3 regions of the Brachybacterium saurashtrense genome follow, and region 3 is predicted to be linked to each of the others. Evidence: riboswitches for the same ligand, from Rfam matches in the RefSeq annotation. Region 3 holds a riboswitch; each other region holds the start of a gene.

Region 1 (6,214 bases), 490 kb from region 3:
GGCCCGTCGGCGGTCGCGATCCCCAGCCCGGAGGTGCAGGTCAGCAGGTGGCGCAGTGTGATCGGGGTGCGGCACGGGACGGCGGCCTCGAGCGGGGCGTCGGGACGGGGGAGCGCGTACGGTGCGGCGAGCTCGGGCAGCCAGCGCCCGACGGGGGCGTCCAGCGCGAGCGCGCCCCGCTCCACCAGGCGCAGCGCCGCCACCGCCGTGAGCACCTTGGTCATCGACTGGATGCGCACGATCGCGTCGACCGGGAACGGCGCCCCGCCCGGAGCGGCGGCACCGCGGGCCACGGGCTCGGGATCCCGCCCGTGCGCGACGATCCCGCCGGGCACTGTCCCGGCGACGATCGCGGAGTCGAGCAGGCGGACGGCGGGCGGAGCGGGCCTCGGCATGTGCCCAGAGTATGTGCACCGCGTCTGTGCACGGCGCAGGGCCGAGCCTAGACTCGGACCATGACCACCTTCGAGGACTTCGTGCCGCTGGCGCCGCGCGAGGTCCCCCTGGGCGGTCCGCGCGGCATGACCGTGCACCGCACGCTGCCCGCCCGGCGCACCTCCCTGATCGGCGCCTGGTGCTTCGTGGACCACTTCGGTCCCGACGACGTCTCCGCGACCGACGGGATGCGCGTGGCCCGCCACCCCCACACCGGCCTCGCGACCGTGTCGTGGCTGTTCGAGGGCGCGATCACGCATCGCGACTCGCTGGGCAGCCACGCCCTGGTGCGGCCCGGCGACGTGGACCTCATGGTCGCCGGCGCCGGCATCACCCACTCCGAGTTCTCCACGCTCGACACCACGGTGCTCCACGGCGTCCAGCTCTGGTACGCCCTCCCGGACCGTGCCCGGTTCCGCGACCGGGAGTTCAGCGTCCACACCCCGGCCGAGGTCGCCACCGGCACCGCCCGTGCCCGCGTGGGCCTGGGCACGCTGCACGCCGTGGACGGGGAGGGTGATCTGCTCGAGGACCACAGCCCCGTGGTCACCGATACCGCGCTCGGCATGGCCCAGCTCGAGGTGCGCGCCGGGAGCACGCTGCGGCTCCACCTGGATCCCGGGCACGAGCACGGCCTGCTCGTGGACCGCGGAACGGCCGGGCTCCGGGCGGGGGAGCGGGCGTGCGAGGTTTCTCCGCGCGAGCTGGTGGTGCTGCCCGACGGGGCGGACCACCTCGAGATCACGGTGACCGACGAGGAGGACCTGCGGGCCGTGCTGCTCGGCGGGGAGCCCCTGGGCGAGGACATCGTGATGTGGTGGAACTTCGTGGGCCGCACCCACGAGGAGATCGCCGCCTTCCGCGCCCGCTACCAGGCCGAGATCGGCGCCGAGCCGGCTCTGGCGCAGGCCCCGATCGCGGAGGTCGTCCGGGAGCGCGGGGGACTGGCGGAGGACGCCGAGCAGTTCGGCCCCTTCGCCCCGCACACCCCCGCGGCGTTGCCGGCCCCGGCCTTGCCGCACGGACGCCTGCGCCCCCGCGGCCGGCGCGGACTGCCCGCCTGAGCGGACGCCCCGAGGCCCACCGGCGGCGGCCCACGCCTGCTCCGCCCGCCGTCTCTCCTGTCCCTCCGCACCCCACCCGTCCCGACCCGTCCCGACCCGTCCCGACCCCGACAGAAGGTTCCTGTGAGCATCGCCGATCCCTCGCCCGTCCCCGGCATTCCCGCCCTCGACCAGACCGAGCGGGTGATCCTGCGCGCCGCCGAGGAGGAGGGCGGGACCGGCTGCCCCTGCGACCTGCTCGTCGTCGGCGACACCACCGGCGCGCTCACCGCCGCCGCGCTTGAGCTCGTCGCCGAGCATCCCGAGGCGCGGGTGCTCTCCTGGAGCACCTCGCGCGCGGAGACGGCTGCGCTCGCCGCGCAGCTGCCCGAGGCGCTCGCCGACGGGCGACTCGTGCTCCCCACGGGCACCGAGCCCGCCCCGCTCGAGGAGTTCGCCGCAGGGGCCGAGGCGCACCTGGTCCTCGCCCGACTGCCGAAGTCCCTCGCCGCGCTCGAGGACCTCGCCCGGCGCCTCGCCGCTCTCGCCGCGCGCAGCGGGCGGTCGGATCTCACGCTCATCGCCGGCGGCCGGGTGAAGCACATGACCCGCTCGCAGAACGACGTCCTCGCCACCGCCTTCGCCGAGGTGCACGGATCGCGCGGGCTCGGCAAGTCCCGCGCACTGCTCGCCTCGGAGCCGCGGCCGGACGTCGAACCCGCCGCGCCGGCCGCGGACGAGGTGCACGTCGCCGTGCACGGCGAGGAGCGCTCCCTCGCGCTGCGCGGGGTCGGCGGTGTGTTCGGCGGGGCCCGGGCCGACGCCGGCTCGCTCCTGCTGCTCGGCGCACTCGACGAGGCGCTGGTGGCCGGGGAGATCCCCGCGGAGCGGGCCGTGGACCTCGGCTGCGGCAACGGGCTGCTCACCGCGTACCTCGCCGCCGCGTTCCCGGAGGCCCATGTGAGGGGCAGCGACGACGACGCCGAGGCGGTCGTCTCGACCCGTGCGACCCTCGCCGCTTCCGGGCTGGACCGCGACGGGGTGGAGGTGAGCTGGGAGGAGTCGCTCGCACAGCACGCCGACGGCAGCGCCGACCTGGTGCTGCTGAACCCGCCCTTCCACGACGGCACCGCCGTGGACGCGACGCTCGTGCAGGGCCTGCTCGACGCCGCCGCCCGGGTGCTGCGCCCCGGAGGACAGCTGTGGTTCGTGCACAACTCCCACCTGCGCTACCGGCCCGAGCTGGAGTCCCGCGTCGGCGCAGTGCGCCAGCGCGCCCGCGACCGCCGCTTCACGGTGCTCAGCGCCACCCGCTGACCCCCGCCCGCCCACGGCGCAGCGCCGTACGACGCTGCCACCGCCGCCCGCACGGCTGCCTGCGACGCAACAGCCCGCTCACGAACCAGGTCCTCGTCGGAGGTGGTTCGTGAGCGGGCTGTTCAGTGCGCGGTAGGCCGTGCGCGGCACGCGTGCGCGAGGGGCAGCGCCCGGCGCCCGGCCGCTCAGGCCACCAGGCTGCGCAGCACCGAGGTGAACATGCCCAGGCCGTCGGTGCCGGTGCGGGTGCCCGCGCCCGGCTCGTCCGGGCCGAAGCCGGCCTCGACCGCGTGCTCCGGGTGCGGCATCAGGCCCACCACGTTCCCGGCGGCGTTGGTGATGCCGGCGATGTCGTGGCGGGAGCCGTTGGGGTTCTGCTCGAAGCCGGCCGGGCCGTGCGTGGCCCCGGCGGCGTAGCGGAACACCACGCGGCCCTCCTCCTCGAGCTGGGCGAGGGTGCGCTCGTCGGCCACGTACTGGCCGTCCTGGTTCTTCAGCGGGATCCGGATCACCTGGTCGGCCTGGTAGTCGGCGGTCCAGGCGGTGCGCACGTTCTCCACCCGCAGCGGCTGGTCGCGGCAGATGAACGCGCGGTGCGCGTTCTTGATCATCGCGCCGGGCAGCAGGTGCGTCTCGCACAGCACCTGGAAGCCGTTGCAGATGCCCAGCACCGGCATGCCGCCCTGCGCGGCGTCGACCACCTTCTCCATGACCGGCGCGAAGCGGCTGATCGCCCCGGCCCGCAGGTAGTCGCCGTAGGAGAAGCCGCCGGGCAGCACCACCGCGTCGACGCCGTGCAGATCGTCGTCGCCGTGCCACAGCGCCACCGGCTCGGCGCCGCCGAGCCGCACCGCGCGCAGCGCGTCCCGGTCGTCGAGCGTGCCCGGGAAGGTCACCACACCGATCCGCATCAGGCCTGCGCCTTCCCCTCGGCCGCGTCCTCGACGTCGATCGCGACGACGTCCTCGATCACCGGGTTGGACAGCAGGGTCTCCGCCGCCTCGCGGAGGGAGGCGAGCACCGTCTCGGTGACCTCGCCCTCGACCTCGAGCTCGAACCGCTTGCCCTGGCGCACCGAGGCGATGCCCTCGAAGCCGAGGCGGGGGAGCGCGGCGGCGACGGCCTTGCCCTGCGGGTCGAGGATCTCCGGCTTGGGCATGACGTGGACCACGACTCGTGGCATGGGGGCTCTCCTGGGGACGGGGGACGCGGGATGCGGTCCTGACGGGTGAGGACGACGCCCCCATGCTACCGAGCCGCGGCCGTGCGGCGCGGCCGCGCCCACCGCGGGCCTGGGCACCGGGCCGCCCACGGCGATAGGTTCGGAGGGACACCGTCGCGCACTCCCGGGAGGTCCCGATGAAGATCCGCCACCTCGTCCACTCCTGCCTGCTGGTGGAGACCGCCGGCAGGCGCCTGCTCATCGACCCGGGAAGCTTCAGCGGCGAGGCCGTGCGCGCCCTCGGCGGGGACGTGCTCGCCGGGATCGACGCCGTGCTGGTCACCCACCAGCACCCCGATCACCTCGACCGCGGCCTGCTCGACGAGGTGCGCGCACACGCCCCGGAGGCCGCGGTGATCGCCGAGCCGGAGACCGCCGCGCTGCTGGCCGAGGCCGCCGACGGCGCCGCCGCGATCCCCTCCGCGCACCTGATGCCGCTCGCCGCCGGGGACGTGCACGAGCTGCCCGCCGCCGCGGACGCACCGCCGGTGCGGATCGAGGCGGTCGGCGGCCGGCACGCGATCATCCACCCGGACATCCCCCGCGTGGGCAACTGCGGCCTGGTGCTCGCCGCCGGCGACGGGCCCCGACTGGGCATCACCGGGGACTCCCTCGAACCGGTCCCCGCCTTCCACGGCATCGACGCGCTCGCGGTCGCGGTCACCGCCCCCTGGTCGAAGATGGCCGAGACCATCGACTTCCTCCGCGCCGTCGGCCCGCGCCTCGCACTGCCGGTGCACGACGCGATCGTCAGCGACGCCGGCCGCCCGATCTACCTGCGGCAGTCGACGAACCTCGCCCCCGAGGGCACCGAGGTGCGGGACTGGCCCGAGGGCGGCGTCGTCGAGATCCCCGCCGACGGACTAGGCTGAGCGGCGTGCACGGGAGTCCGGTGAGCCGGGCTGAGAGGGAGTTCTCCAACTCCGACCGTAGAACCTGACCCGGATCATGCCGGCGCAGGAAGCTCCGCCAGGCGACCGTCGTCTCGCGTCCGTGCCCGCTGAGGAAGGCATGGACCCCGTGACACCCACCCCTGCCGGCACCCCTGCACCCCCGCTCCACCCCACCGCGCCCGCGGACCCCACCGCCACGCCACTCGGCTTCGGGGTGGGTGCGCGCGTCACCGCCGCCGTGATGTCCGAGGACTACGCCCGAGTGCTGGTGGACATCCTCTCCCGCCTCGACACCACCGGCCTGGTGCGCGAGACCGGTGACGTCTCCACCTACTTCGGCGGCCACGAGGTGCACCTGCAGCGCGTCCTCATCGACCTCGCCGAGGACCTCGCCCGCACCGAGCACCACGCCGCCCTCACCGTGACCCTGTCCCGCGGCTGCCCCGGCGAGGTGGCGTGCGCGCTGCCCGCAGGCGCCGGGCCGCGCGCCACCGAGGTGCCCGCCCCGCGCCGCACCGGCCGCTTCGCCTCCGCGGAGTGGTCGCTGTACCCGCTCGCCGATCAGGTCGCCGCCGACGGCACCGCCCCCGACCACATGCGCGACATCCACGCCGCCATCGACCACGCCCGGGAGCTCGGCACCTTCCGCGGCTCCGAGCACTTCGCGACCCGCCTCGAGGGGGACGTCGGCGAGGTGATCGCCACCGCCGTGGCGGGATGGCTGCTGGTGGGGCGCAGCGTCCAGCACGTCACCAGCCACCTCACGCTCTCCCTGAACAGCCCCTCCCACGAGGTGCGCGAGATCGAGGAGGGCACCCGATGAGCGACCTCCGACCCGCCCCCGACCGAGGCCCCGCCGGCGGCGCCCCCGCCCCGGCCCCCGCACCGCACACGGCCTCGCCCACGACGCGCCGCCCCCGACTGAGCCTGCGCGAGATCGTGCTGGTGGTGGTGCTGGGTGTGGTGTTCGGCTTCCTGTACTGGGTGTTCGTGCAGGCCTGGAACGGCCTCGCGATCGCGATGGGCCCCGCCGGGGACCTCGCTCAGCACGTCCTGTTCGGCTCCTGGCTGCTGGTGGCCCCCATCGCGCTGGCGATCCTGCGCCGCCCCGGCGTGGGGATCCTCGCCGAGCTGCTCGCCGCGGTGATCGAGGTGGTGTTCCTCGGCAGTCCCGTGGGGCCGCTCCTGGTGCTCTCGGCGGCGCTGCAGGGCCTGGGCAGCGAGATCCCCTTCGCGCTCACCCGCTACCGCCGCTTCGGCTGGGGCGTGTTCGCCGCCTCCGGCGCGCTCGGCGCGGGCCTGGT
Region 2 (6,214 bases), 1.8 Mb from region 3:
TGGGCGCCCGCTCCACAGTGCTGATGCGTCTGCTCGACGTCGCGGGCACCGTGATGTTCCAGGTGGGCGCGACGGTGCTGGTGATCCTCTCGCCCGTGCTGGTGATCGGCACGGCGGTGCTCTCGATCGGCATCGGCCTGTCCACGCTGGTGCTGCACCGCCGCCCGCCGGCCGACCGCGCCCGCAGCCCCTGGGCCTACGCCCCCGTGGGCCTGGGCCTGCTTGCCCTGGTGCTCGCCGTGCTCGGCATGCTCGCCCTGTGACCTCGCCGGCCCCCGCACCCGCGGCGCCGCGCACCCCGCCGCCCCGCTGACCCGCACACCCCGCTGACCCCGTACCGCACACCCCGCAGGAGCCGATGATGTCCGCTGCCCCCACGCCCGCCACCCGCCGCTCCGGCCTGTCCCTCGATCAGGTCGACGACGCCACCCGGATCCAGGACGACCTGTTCGGCCACGTCAACGGACGCTGGCTGCGCGAGCACGAGATGCCCGCGGACCGGTCCAGCGACGGGGCCTTCCACGCCCTGCGCGACCTCTCCGAGGAGCGGGTGCGGGAGATCGTCGAGGAGGCCGCGGACGACGCCGCCGCCCGCGACCTGCAGGGCACCGAGGTGCCGCGGACCGACCATGCCCGCGTGGGCGCGCTCTACCGGATGTTCATGGACACCGAGGCGATCGAGGCCGCCGGCATGGGAGTGCTCGAGGACCTGCTGGCCACGATCGCCGGCACCGAGGACCTCCCCGGCGTGGTGCGCACCATGGCCGCCCCGGACTCGGGCGCCTCCGCGCTGCTCTCCTACGTGTGGACCGATGACAAGGACTCCAGCAGCTACCAGGTGAAGATCCACCAGGGCGGCCTGGGCCTGCCCGACGAGTCCTACTACCGCGAGGACCGCTACGCCGAGATCCGCGAGGCCTACACCGCGCACCTGGCGGCCCTGGCCCGCCTGGCCGGGCTGCCCGGACGCGCCGGACTGCTCGACGGGGACGCCGAGGCGCTGGCCGCGGCGGTGAGGGACTTCGAGACCCGCCTGGCCGCCTGCCACGTGGACGTGGTGCGGGTGCGGGACCGGGAGAAGTCCTACAACCCGTTGGACGCCGAGGCCCGCCGCGCGCTCGCCCCCGCCTTCCCCTGGGACGCCTACATCGAGGGCACCGGCGCGCCGGCCGCCGCCTTCGAGGTGGTCTCGGTGGGTCAGCCCGAGTTCGTCGAGGCGGCGGCGGAGCTCCTGGCCGGCGAGGACCTGGCGGTGCTGCGCACCTGGCTGAGCCTGCACGCCGTCTCCGCCTACGCCCCCTACGGCCCTGCAGCCCTGGTGGAGGAGGACTTCGCCTTCACCGGCCGCACCCTCTCCGGCGCCGAGGAGCTGCGCGAGCGCTGGAAGCGCGGCGTCGCCTTCGTCGAGGGCGCGGTGGGCTTCGCCGTGGGCCGGGAGTACGTGGCCCGGCACTTCCCCGCCGCCCACAAGGAGCGCATGCTCGCGCTGGTGGACGCGCTGATGGACGCCTACCGCGACTCCATCGAGCAGCTCGACTGGATGACCCCGGCCACCCGCGAGAAGGCGCTCGCGAAGCTCGCCCGGTTCACCCCGAAGATCGGCTACCCGGAGCGGTGGCGGGACTACGACGGCCTGGAGATCGTGCCCGGGGACCTGGTCGCCACCGCGCGGGCGTCCCGCCGCTTCGAGGCAGCCTTCGAGTTCGCGAAGGTGGGCGGGCCGATCGACGAGACCGAGTGGCACATGACCCCGCAGACGGTCAACGCGTACTACAACCCCGGTCGCAACGAGATCGTGTTCCCCGCCGCGATCCTGCAGCCGCCCTTCTTCGACGCCGAGGCGGACGACGCCGTGAACTTCGGCGGGATCGGCGCGGTGATCGGCCACGAGGTGGGCCACGGCTTCGACGATCAGGGCTCGAAGTACGACGGCGAGGGCAACCTCGTCTCCTGGTGGACCTCCGAGGACCGCGAGGCCTTCGACGCCCGCGCCGCGCGCCTGATCACCCAGTACTCGGAGCTCTCCCCCCGCGAGCTCGACGACGACCACCGCGTCAACGGCGCGCTCACCATCGGCGAGAACATCGGCGACCTGGGCGGGCTCTCCATCGCGGTGAAGGCGTACCTGGGCAGCCGCGACGCCGAGGAGGTGGAGGCCGAGATCGACGGCTTCACCGGCCTGCAGCGGGTGTTCTGGTCCTGGGCCACCGTGTGGCGGGGCCGCAACCGCACCCAGGAGGCGATCCGCCGCCTCGCCGTGGATCCCCACGCCCCGATGGAGTTCCGCTGCAACACCGTCGCCGGCCACCTGGAGGAGTTCCACACCGCCTTCGACGTGCGCGAGGGAGACGGCATGTACCGCGCACCCGAGGAGCGGGTGGCGATCTGGTGAGGCCCGAGCCGCCGTTCTACGTGGGCCGCACCCGCGCCTCCTCCATCGGCTGGACCCGGATCGGGATCACCCTGGCGGCCGGGGCGGTGCTCGTGGTGCTGATGGCGCAGCGCTCCACGCCGCTGGGAGCGCTGCTGGTCGCGGCGCTGTTCGGGGCGCTGGCGCTGTGGACCTGGATGGGGCAGAGCACCCGCTTCGTCGTCGACGAGCACGGGGTCACCGTGAGCCTGGGCGGGTTCCTGCCCCGCCGGCCCTGGCCGCTGGAGGACTTCCGCACCGTGCAGCTGCGAGAGCTGCCGCAGTCCCGGGTGGGCGTGACGCTGGGCGGCTACGGCTGGCGGCGCGGCCGGGCCAGCACCCCGCAGCCGTCCGAGCTCACCCCCGTGGGCGACAGGAAGATCTACACCGTCGACGCCCTGCAGCGGCCGTACCGGATGCTCGTGACCCGCCCCGGCACCATGGTGGAGATGATGGGACGCGGGGAGACCTGCTACATCCTCTCCCCCGAGGACCCGCAGGCGACCGCCGAGGCGATCGACCAGGCGCTGCGCGCCCGGCGGTGACCCGTCCCCCGCTCCGCCGCGGCGCCGGGACCGCGGCGGAGCGGGTAGACTGAGGGTTCGTCATCCGCTGACAGGGGAGCACCACCAGGGTGCTGAGAGTGCGCGCAGCGCAGACCCTCGAACCTGATCCGGTTCACACCGGCGTAGGGAGTCGGGATTTCCGCGGCAGGCCGTCGGCGTGCCGTGCCCCTTCCGGTTGGAAGGAGAAGTGATGACTCGATTCCGCACCGTGGACCTGCTGGTCACCGTGCTCATCGGCGCCGCCTTCGGCGTCGCGTTCCTCGGCTACGGCCAGCTCTACACCCTCATCAGCCCGCTCACCGCCGCGTTCAAGCCCGCCGAGGGTCTGCTGGCGGGGATCTGGTTCCTGCCCGCGATGCTGGCGGCGCTGATCGTGCGCAAGCCCGGCGCCGCGCTGCTGGCGGAGATGATCGCCGCCGTGCTGGAGATGCTGCTGGGCGGCCAGTGGGGCTGGGGCACGGTGGTCTCGGGCCTGCTGCAGGGCGGCGGCGTGGAGCTCGCCTTCCTCCTCACCCGCTACCGCCGCTACACCCTGCCGGTCGCGATCCTCGGCGGCGTGCTCGCCGCGGGGCTCGAATGGGTGTGGGAGCGGTTCGCCTACTACCCGGAGATGAGCGGCCTGTACGCCGGCGCGATGCTCGGCTTCTTCCTGCTCTCCGGCGCGGTGCTGTGCGGGGTGCTGGGCTGGGTCGCGGCCCGGGCCCTCACCGCCACCGGCGCGGTCGACTCCCTGGCCGCGGGCCGGGAACGCGCCCGCGCCGCCCAGGCCTGACCGGGCGGTCCCCGATCGCCCCCGCCGCCGCCCCTCCCGCGACCGCCCTGCACCTGGACGGTCTGCGCTGGCGACCGCTGACCCGCCGGGAGCCGACCATCGCCGGGCTCGATCTCGAGATCCCCGCCGGTCAGCGGGTGCTGCTCGCGGGCGCGAGCGGCAGCGGGAAGTCGACGGTGCTGCGCGCCCTCGCCGGTCTCCTCGACCCGGAGGACGGCGAGGGCACGGCGCTGCGGGAGCCGCCGGAACGGGCCGGGGAGGCCGGGCTCCTGCTGCAGAACCCCGCCCACGCGATGGTCGCGGCGACCACGCACCGCGAGGCCTGCTTCGGCCCCGAGAACGCGGCCCTGCCCCGGCCCGAGATCCACGAGCGCGCCGCGGCCGCCCTGGCGGCGGCGAAGGTGGGGGTGGCGCCGTCGCGCCCGCCGCTCGACGCTTCCGGCGGCCAGCAGCAGCGGATCGCCCTGGCCGGCACGCTCGCCCTGGACCCCTCGCTGCTGCTGCTCGACGAGCCCACCAGCATGCTCGACGAGGAGACCGCGGAGCAGGTGCGCGAGGCGATCCTCGCCGCCGCCCGCGACGCCACGCTCGTGCTCGCGGAGCACCGGCTGGGACCGTGGCTGGAGCACATGGACCGCCTGGTGGTGCTCGGACCGCAGGCGCGGGTGCTGGCCGACGGCCCGCCCGCCGCGGTGCTCGCGGCGCACCCGGACCTGCTGCGCGAGGCGGGGGTGCTCGCGGCCGACGGGCACGCGGCCGACGGGCACGCGCCCGACGAGCAGGCGACCGACGGACCGGTGCCCGACGAGCAGGCGGCCGACGGGAAGGTGCCCGACGCACCGGACGGCGAGGTCATCGCCGCGCTCCGCCAGGTCACCGTGCCGTCCCGCGGGCTCACCACCCCGCTGGACCTCGCCCTGCACGTCGGCCGTCTCACCGCGCTGACCGGCCCGTCCGGTGCGGGGAAGACCACCGTGCTGCGCACCCTCCTGGGCGCCGCCGAGGCCGCGAGCGGCACCGTGGACCGGCCCGCGCCGGAGAGGATCGCGGCCGTCCCCCAGAACCCCGAGCACTCCTTCGTCGCCGCCACCGTGCGTGCCGAGGTCACCGCCTCCCCCTGGGCCGAGGACCCGGACCTCGCCGAGGAGCTGCTGCACCGCGCCGGCCTCGCCCACCTCGCCGACGTCCACCCCCACCGCCTCTCCGGCGGGGAGCAGCGCCGCCTGGCGATCGCCGCCGCCCTCGCCCAGGCCCCGGACCTGCTGGTGCTGGACGAGCCCACGGTGGGCCTCGACGCCCACCGCCGGGACGAGGTGGGCGCCCTGCTCGCGGAGGCGACCTCCCGCGGCGCGGCGGTGCTGGTCGCCACGCACGATGCGGAGCTCATCGCACGCGCCGACCACCACTGCCGGCTGCCGGCGCCCCCGAGCACGACTCCCCCGCCCCCGCCGCGGCGCCGCGTCCCGGCCGACGCGCTGAACCCGCTCACCCTCAGCCTCCTCGGGATCCTCGCCGCCATCGGCTCCTTCGCCGTGCAGACCTGGCAGGGCGGGCTGCTGGCCCTGCTGCCCACCGTGCTGCTGGCCCCGCTCGCCGTGCGCACGCCGCGCGGGGCCGCGCTGCGCCTGCTGCCGGTCCTGCTCTCCGCGGCAGGGCTGGCCTGGACCACCGCACTGCTCGGCGAGGCGCCGGCACTCTCCGGGGAGGCCTGGCTGCTGGGCCTGAAGGAGGCGGCGCGGATCACCGCCTTCGTCGCCCCGGGGGTGCTGGCGCTGGCGAGCGTGGAGGCGACCGCGCTGGGCGACGCGCTGGGACAGCGGCTGCGGCTGCCGGCCCGTCCCGTCGTCGCCTCGGTAGTGGCCCTGGTGCGGGTGGGACATCTGGGCCGGCAGTGGGACACCATCGTCGAGACCCGCAGCCGCCGCGGCCTGGGCGGGGTCCGCTCCCCGCGCCTGCTGGCCGGCGCCACCCTCGCCCTGCTCGTGGACACGCTGCGCGGCGCCGAGCAGCAGGCCCTCGCGATGGACGCCCGCGGCTTCGCCGCGGCAGACCGCCGCACCTGGGCGGAGCCCAGCCCGCTGGGCCGGGCAGACCTGCTGGGCGCGGTGCTCGCGGTGGGATTCCTGGTGTGGCCTGCACTGGCCGAGCTGCTGGTGGGGTGATCGCCCGTCCCCCCCCGTCGTACCCTGAGGGCATGACCGCGCAGAACCCGCCTCAGCCCGACGAACCCGCCGGCCCCGCCGCCGCCGAGGACGAGGCGGTGCTCGCCCTCGCCCATGCGCTGCTGGACGCCGCCCGCGCCGGGGATGGCGCCACGCTCCTGGGCGCCGTGGACCGGGGCGCGCCGGTGGATCTGCGCGACGCCTCCGGCAACTCCCCGCTGATGCTCGCCGCCTACCACGGCCACGCCGAGCTGGTGGCCGCGCTCGCCGGGCGCGGCGCGGACGTGGACCTGCTCAACGACCG
Region 3 (6,214 bases):
TCGAGGAAGGCGGCCTGGTGCGCGTGGAGGTCCACCTTGTGCAGGGTGCGCCCCAGGTGCCAGTCCGAGGTGTGCAGGATCTTCATGGCCCCGAGCCTACGAGCGCGGGCCGACATCCGAGGCCGCCGTGCACAGTGCGCAGGCGGCGGGCGGGTTCGGACGGGTCCGATCCGGCGAGGACGGCATCGGCGAAGCGGCCACCGGGCCCCGGTCAGAAGGGCGGTGGATCCTCCCCGTCCGGGCCGCGGGGCGGAGGCGCGACGCCGTGCGGCTCGACCCCGGGGTCCTCGCGGCCGGTCGGCGCCGGGTCGAGAGTGGGAGCCGAGCGGCCGGAGCCGACGGGAGCCGGATCGACGGGAGCCGGATCGACGGGAGCCGGATCGACGGGAGCCCGATCGACGGGAGCGGGCTCGAAGGGGGCGGATCCGGCCCGGGTGCCGCGCAGGAAGCTGGTCCAAGCGGCGGTGAGGACGTCCACCATGTGCAGGCTCGCGGTGTCGAGGTCATCGATCGCGGTGACGGCATCCCCGCTGTCGCCGATCCGCCACCGGGTGCGACCCGGTTCGCGTGCCGGGGTGGGGATCCGAGTGGGGTCCAGCAGGCCGGCCGTCTTGTCGAGGTGGTGCTGCCAGCACAGCAGGTGCAGGTTCTCGATCTCGGTGAGCCCGCCCTCGCCGGGGGTGCCGCGGCGGCACTCCTCGATGTGGTCGCACTCGGAGGCCCAGGAGCTGGGCCGGGCGCAACCGGGCACGGCGCACTGGGCGTGGCGCAGTCGGAGGTGCTCGAGCATCGCGGGTGTGGGCGTGTACCGCTCCGCCGGGAGCGGCAGGAAGGCGCCGCTGGAAGCGTCGGTGAGCACGCGGTACCAGTCGTCGGCGGTGCCGGCGAGCGAGCGGGCCAGGGTGGCGGGTAGCGGCGTGGCCCCGTCGAGCATAGCGGGCTCGTCGGAGGCGCCGAGCAGGGTGAGCGCGGGGACGGTGACGTTCAGCCGGAACCGCTCGGCGGGGACGGAGACGCCGTCCAGGTCCAGTTCGGCACCGTCCATCAGCTGGTAGCGCAGGCGGGACAGCGGCAGCGCGCGGCCGGTCTCCCGCGCGATGCCGTCGGGATCGTGGGGGATCTCGGTGCCGTCGCGCAGGGCGGCGCGCTGCTCGGCCTGGATGGCGCGGGCGGAATCGTCGAGCCGCTTCCACCGGGCGAGGACATCCGGGATCGGGCCGGTGATGCTGAGGGTGCCGGTGCCTGGTTCCGGCCCGGGCAGCAGCTGGACGGAGCGTTCCAGCGCGACCACGGGATCCGGTGTTCTCTCACGATCGCGCAGATGGTCGACCAGCGCCCGCAGAAGGGTGAAGAATCGCTCCGGGGAGATGTCCATCGACCAGGTGGAGAGGATCATGTCGAGATCGCGGCGAGAACTGTCGGAGAGGTTCCGCGAGGCTTTCATGAGGCGTTGGAACCACGGCCCAGGCATGATCCCCTCCTCGAGGCGAGCAATGGCACGAGGGAAGAGGTGCACGGCCTGGTAGGCGTCTCGCAGACGCCACGAAGCGGCACTGCGCGTCACCCGGAGTGCGAGCGCCGCCCGGAGGGTGTCCACCTCGTCCATCTCGGCGACCTCCTCGTACTCGCCCTCGTGCGCGTGGAGCTCGGCGAGGGCGCGGTACTCCTCGGCGAGGTGGCGCCCGGCGGCCCACTGCGCATCCCAGACACGTTGCACAGCGGTGCTGAGCTGGGGGTCCTCCTCGCTCCTGCCGCGGCACAGAAGGGCGTCCCGCGTGAGCTCCCGCTGTGCGCGGACGTGGCGCAGTCGCTCGGGGAGCGCGGCGAGCAGCGCCGCCTCGTCGGGGCGCTCGTCGGGACTCTCGCCGGCCCACTTGCTGGGCTCCTCATCGAACTTCTCGCCGTCATCGCGTTCCAGATCCATCCCTTCCACCCCCTTTTGCCGCTCGTCCCGTGCAGTGCGGATCGCCCCTGCGGTGCTTCTCCTATCTGCCTCTCATCGTATTGGCGACCACCGACAGACAAAAGACTCTCCCTCCGATTGTGGATACCTGGCGAGCGCCTCGCGTGGCATTGTGGAAAACCAGTTCGGCATATCCCCAGAACACACGCGCCGCGCCACACAGGAACCGCTTCTCCTCCCCATCGCCAGATATCCACAATTCTCGGTGCGGTCGCCGTGTGCGAGATCGCGGGCCGCGGGCCGGCTCCCGCCGACGGACGCCTCACCGGGCACCCCGCCGCCGTGACCTACACTCGGCGGCGGACACGGGGTGCGCCGAGCGCGCTGAGATCACACCCGTGGAACCTGATCTAGTTCGTACTAGCGAAGGGATGTCCGCATGAGTTCGGATCCTTGCACCCAGTTCCCGCCTGCCCCCGCCCCGTCGGCCGCCGGCCCCGCGCCCCGAGGCGCCGCCTCCCTCCCCCGCGTGCTCTCCATCGCGGGCACGGATCCCACCGGCGGCGCCGGCACCGCGGCGGACCTGAAGTCGATCGTCGCGGCCGGCGGCTACGCGATGAGCGTGGTGACCTCGGTGGTCGCGCAGAACACCCACGGGGTGCGCGCGATCCACGTCCCGCCGCGGCAGACTCTCGCCGCGCAGCTCGAGGCGGTCTCCGACGATGTGCAGCTGGAGGCGGTGAAGACCGGCATGCTCGGCACCGTCGAGGTGATCGAGACGGTCTCCGCCTGGGTGCAGGCGCACCCGCCACAGGTGCTGGTGGTGGACCCGGTGATGGTGGCCAGCAGCGGCGACCGCCTGCTGGAGCCGGAGGCGGAGCAGGCGATGCTCCGCTTCTGCGAGCTCGCCACGGTGGTCACCCCGAACATCGACGAGCTCGGCGTGCTCACCGGCTCCCCGCGGGCGCGCACCGAGGCCGAGGCGTTCGCGCAGGCCCGGCGCTGGGCCGCCCGCACCCAGGTGGCCGTGGTGGTGAAGACCGGCCACCTCGAGGCCGAGGAGGTCGCCAACACCTGGATCGCCCCGGACGGCACGGAGCACCGGGTGCGCTCGCGACGCGTGGAGACCACCAGCACCCACGGCACCGGCTGCTCGCTCTCCTCCGCGCTGGCCACCCGGCTGGGCGCCGGCCACTCCCTCGCCGCGGCGCTGACCTGGGCGACCGGCTGGCTGCACGAGGCCGTGGAGCACGGGGCGGCGCTGCAGGTGGGCAGCGGGCACGGCCCGGTCGACCACGGGCATCAGGGGCGGCGGCTCGCGGCGGCGGGCTCGGCCGCGCCCTGGCTCACGGACGATGCGGTGCCGCAGCGCTGGGAGCACCCGGCACAGCTCGCGGCGGCCGACGGGGACGCCGTGCGCGGCACCGTCGTGCCCGCGGTGGTACCGCCTGCCGGGCCGTGGACGGAGGCGCTGTGGGCGGCGGGCTCGCCGCTCGCGGCCGAGATCTCCCGCTCCGGGTTCGTGCGCGCGCTGATCGACGGCAGCCTCCCCGAGCAGCAGTTCTCCTTCTACCTCGCGCAGGACGCCCACTACCTGCTGCGTTACTCCCGTGCGCTGGCGGCGCTCGGCGAGTCCTCGACCGACGCCGACGCCCGCGCGTTCTGGGCCGCGTCCGCGCAGGAGTGCCTCACCGTGGAGATGGCGCTGCACCATGACTGGCTGGCCAGCCGGCCGCACGCGGCGCAAGTGCCGGTGGGCCCGGTGACCAGCGCCTACACCGACTTCCTGCTGGCCCGGGCGCTGGGCTCCCCCACCGTGGTGGGGGCGGCCGCGGCGCTGCCGTGCTTCTGGCTGTACGCCCAGGTGGGCGCGGATCTCGACGAGGTCGCGCCCACGCATCCCTACGCCGCCTGGCTGGAGACGTACCGCGATCCCGGCTTTGTGGAGGGGGTGGCGGGGGCGCTGGCCGTGGTCGAGGCGGAGCTCGCCGCCGCCGATCCCGCCGAGCGCGCCGAGGCCGCCCGCGACTTCCTGCTGGCCTGCCGGCACGAGCTGGAGTTCTTCGAGCAGGCCCGACGGGTCGAGGTCGGGACGGCCGACGGGGCGGGCGCCGGCGGGGCGGGCGCCGACGGGGCGGGCGCCGACGGGGCAGGCGCCGGCGCCGATGCGGCCGACGGGCCGTCTGCCGACGAGCCCGCGACGACCGCCGCGCCGACGGTCGGTGCCGCCCGATGAGCGCCGCACGGACCTCCGCCACCCCCGCCGCCTCCGGCACGCCCGGCACGCCTGCCCCCTCCGCCGCGCCCACCGGCACCGCCGCGCTGCCGCCGGAGGGCCGGGCCGCGCTGCGCGCCGGGGTGGTGGGCAACCTGGTCGACAACATCCACGTGTTCCTGCCGGTCACGGCGCTGGCACCGGCGATGCTGGTGCTCGCCGGGCCGGGCGCGGCGGCATCCACCGGCGCGCTGATCATCATCGCGATGCTGATGGGTCGGCCCGTCGGCGGCGTGGTGTTCGGCCGCATCTCGGACCGGCTGGGCCGCACCCGCACCACCCGGATCGCGATCGGCGGCACCGCCCTGTGCGCGGCCGCGATCGCGGCGGTGCCCTCGCACGAGGTGCTGGGCGCGGGCACGGTCGCGCTGATCCTGCTGCTGCGCTTCCTGGGCGGGATCTTCGTGGCCGGCGAGTACTCGGCCGCGATCCCGCTGGCGATGGAGTGGTCCGCGCCGCGCCGACGCGGGCTGATGAGCGGGCTGATCCTGTCGATGGCGCCGTGGGCGCAGGCGCTGGTCGCCTTCTCCGTGGCGGTGCTGCTGGCGGTGCTGGGGCCCGAGCAGTATGCGCTGTGGGGCTGGCGGGCGCTGTTCGCGGCCGGGGCGCTGCTCTCGCTGGGCATGCTCGTGTACTACCGGCGCCAGGTCACCGATGCGCCGCTGTTCCACCGCCGCGCCGGGGCCGACGGGGACCCTGCGGCAGCCGACGGCGACGCCACAGCACCTGCCCCCGCACCCGCACCCGCACCCGCACCCGCACCAAACCTGCGCAGCCTGCTCACCGGCGCCTGGTCGCGGGCGTTCTGGCAGGTCTTCGTGATGATGACCGGCCTGTGGCTGCTCACCTACTCCACCGTGCTGCTGCTCCCGGAGCGTCTGGCCGCCGATTCGGCACTGCCCGCCCTCGCGGTGCCGGTGGTGATGGGCATCGCCTCGGTGGCGCAGGCGCTGGTGATGGCCCTGGCCGGGCACCTCTCCACGCTCACCGGGCGGCGGCGCCTGTTCCTGCTGTGGGGCGCGGCCGCGGCGGTGCTGGGCCCGGTGCTGTGGTGGAGCGCAGTCGCGGCGCCCACCGTGGCGGTCGCCGCGGCCTGCGCCGCGCTGCTGCAGGTGGTGACCGTCTCCGCCTACGGGCCGGTCTCCGCCTACCTCTCGGAGCGCTTCCCCACCGCGCTGCGCTCCACGGGCTACGGCGCGGGATACAGCCTCTCCCTGGTGCTGCCGGCGCTGTACCCGTTCTACGTGCCGGTGCTCGAACCGCTGCTGGGCCGGCACGGCACCGTGCTGACGATGGTGGTGCTCGGCGGCGTGCTGGTGATGGTGGGCGCGGCGGCCGGTCCGCGGCTGCGCCCCCGCGAGCTGGACGCCGATCTCGACGCGGTCGCGGAGGGCCACACCCGATGACCCCCACCACCCCGCAGGACCGCCCCTCGCCCGATCCGGACCTCGCCGAGGTGGCACCGGTGCTGGCGGCGGTGCGCGCGCAGGCGCCGCTGGTGCACTGCCTCACCGCGACGGTGTCGATGGCGCTGGTGGCGGACGGTCTGCTGGCCGCGGGCGCCCGCCCGATGATGACCGAGACCGCGGCGGAGGCGCCGGTGCTGACCACCGTGGCGGACGCCCTCTCGATCAACCTCGGCACCCTCAGCACCGACGGGATGGACGGCATCCCCGCCACGGTCGAGGTGGCCGTGCGCGAGGGCCGGCCCTGGGTGCTGGACCCCACCGCGGTGGGGATCGCGCCCGTGCGCACCCCGCTGGCCCGGTCCCTGCTGACGCAGCGTCCGACGGTGGTGCGCGGCAACGCCTCCGAGCTGCTGGTGCTGGCCGGCTCCGGGGCCGGGGGGCGCGGCGCCGACGCGACCGACCCGGCCGAGGCCGCCGCGGACGCGGCCCGTGCCGTGGCCGCGCGCACCGGCGGGGCGGTCGCCGTCTCCGGGGCGGTGGACGTGGTGTGCGATGCGCGGCGCAGCCGACGGGTGGACCGCGGTGCGGCGCTGCTGACGCGCGTGACCGGCACGGGCTGCCTGCTGG

What was found. Region 3 has a riboswitch for thiamine pyrophosphate ahead of DWV08_RS11425 (bifunctional hydroxymethylpyrimidine kinase/phosphomethylpyrimidine kinase). Riboswitches for the same ligand answer to the same signal wherever they lie in the genome.
Region 1: linked by a shared signal. The riboswitch ahead of DWV08_RS17285 (YkoF family thiamine/hydroxymethylpyrimidine-binding protein) and the one ahead of DWV08_RS11425 (bifunctional hydroxymethylpyrimidine kinase/phosphomethylpyrimidine kinase) in region 3 are both predicted to bind thiamine pyrophosphate.
Region 2: linked by a shared signal. The riboswitch ahead of DWV08_RS03140 (ECF transporter S component) and the one ahead of DWV08_RS11425 (bifunctional hydroxymethylpyrimidine kinase/phosphomethylpyrimidine kinase) in region 3 are both predicted to bind thiamine pyrophosphate.

What each region holds. Positions count from the first base shown of each region.
Region 1 covers NZ_CP031356.1:2,010,829-2,017,042, reverse strand. Annotated here, with positions in the region: gene DWV08_RS09185 (serine hydrolase domain-containing protein) at 1-395, opposite strand, end outside; gene DWV08_RS09180 (pirin family protein) at 456-1,499, shown strand; gene DWV08_RS09175 (class I SAM-dependent methyltransferase) at 1,623-2,795, shown strand; gene purQ (phosphoribosylformylglycinamidine synthase subunit PurQ) at 2,981-3,706, opposite strand; gene purS (phosphoribosylformylglycinamidine synthase subunit PurS) at 3,706-3,978, opposite strand; gene DWV08_RS09160 (MBL fold metallo-hydrolase) at 4,155-4,889, shown strand; TPP riboswitch at 4,889-4,997, shown strand; gene DWV08_RS17285 (YkoF family thiamine/hydroxymethylpyrimidine-binding protein) at 5,029-5,733, shown strand; gene DWV08_RS09150 (ECF transporter S component) at 5,730-6,214, shown strand, end outside.
Region 2 covers NZ_CP031356.1:695,927-702,140, reverse strand. Annotated here, with positions in the region: gene DWV08_RS03155 (hypothetical protein) at 1-263, shown strand, start outside; gene DWV08_RS03150 (M13 family metallopeptidase) at 362-2,392, shown strand; gene DWV08_RS03145 (hypothetical protein) at 2,389-2,955, shown strand; TPP riboswitch at 3,018-3,122, shown strand; gene DWV08_RS03140 (ECF transporter S component) at 3,167-3,748, shown strand; gene DWV08_RS03135 (ATP-binding cassette domain-containing protein) at 3,745-5,910, shown strand; gene DWV08_RS03130 (ankyrin repeat domain-containing protein) at 5,943-6,214, shown strand, end outside.
Region 3 covers NZ_CP031356.1:2,501,582-2,507,795, forward strand. Annotated here, with positions in the region: gene DWV08_RS11415 (exonuclease SbcCD subunit D) at 1-86, opposite strand, end outside; gene DWV08_RS11420 (HNH endonuclease signature motif containing protein) at 212-1,924, opposite strand; TPP riboswitch at 2,260-2,352, shown strand; gene DWV08_RS11425 (bifunctional hydroxymethylpyrimidine kinase/phosphomethylpyrimidine kinase) at 2,343-4,139, shown strand; gene DWV08_RS11430 (MFS transporter) at 4,136-5,584, shown strand; gene thiM (hydroxyethylthiazole kinase) at 5,581-6,214, shown strand, end outside.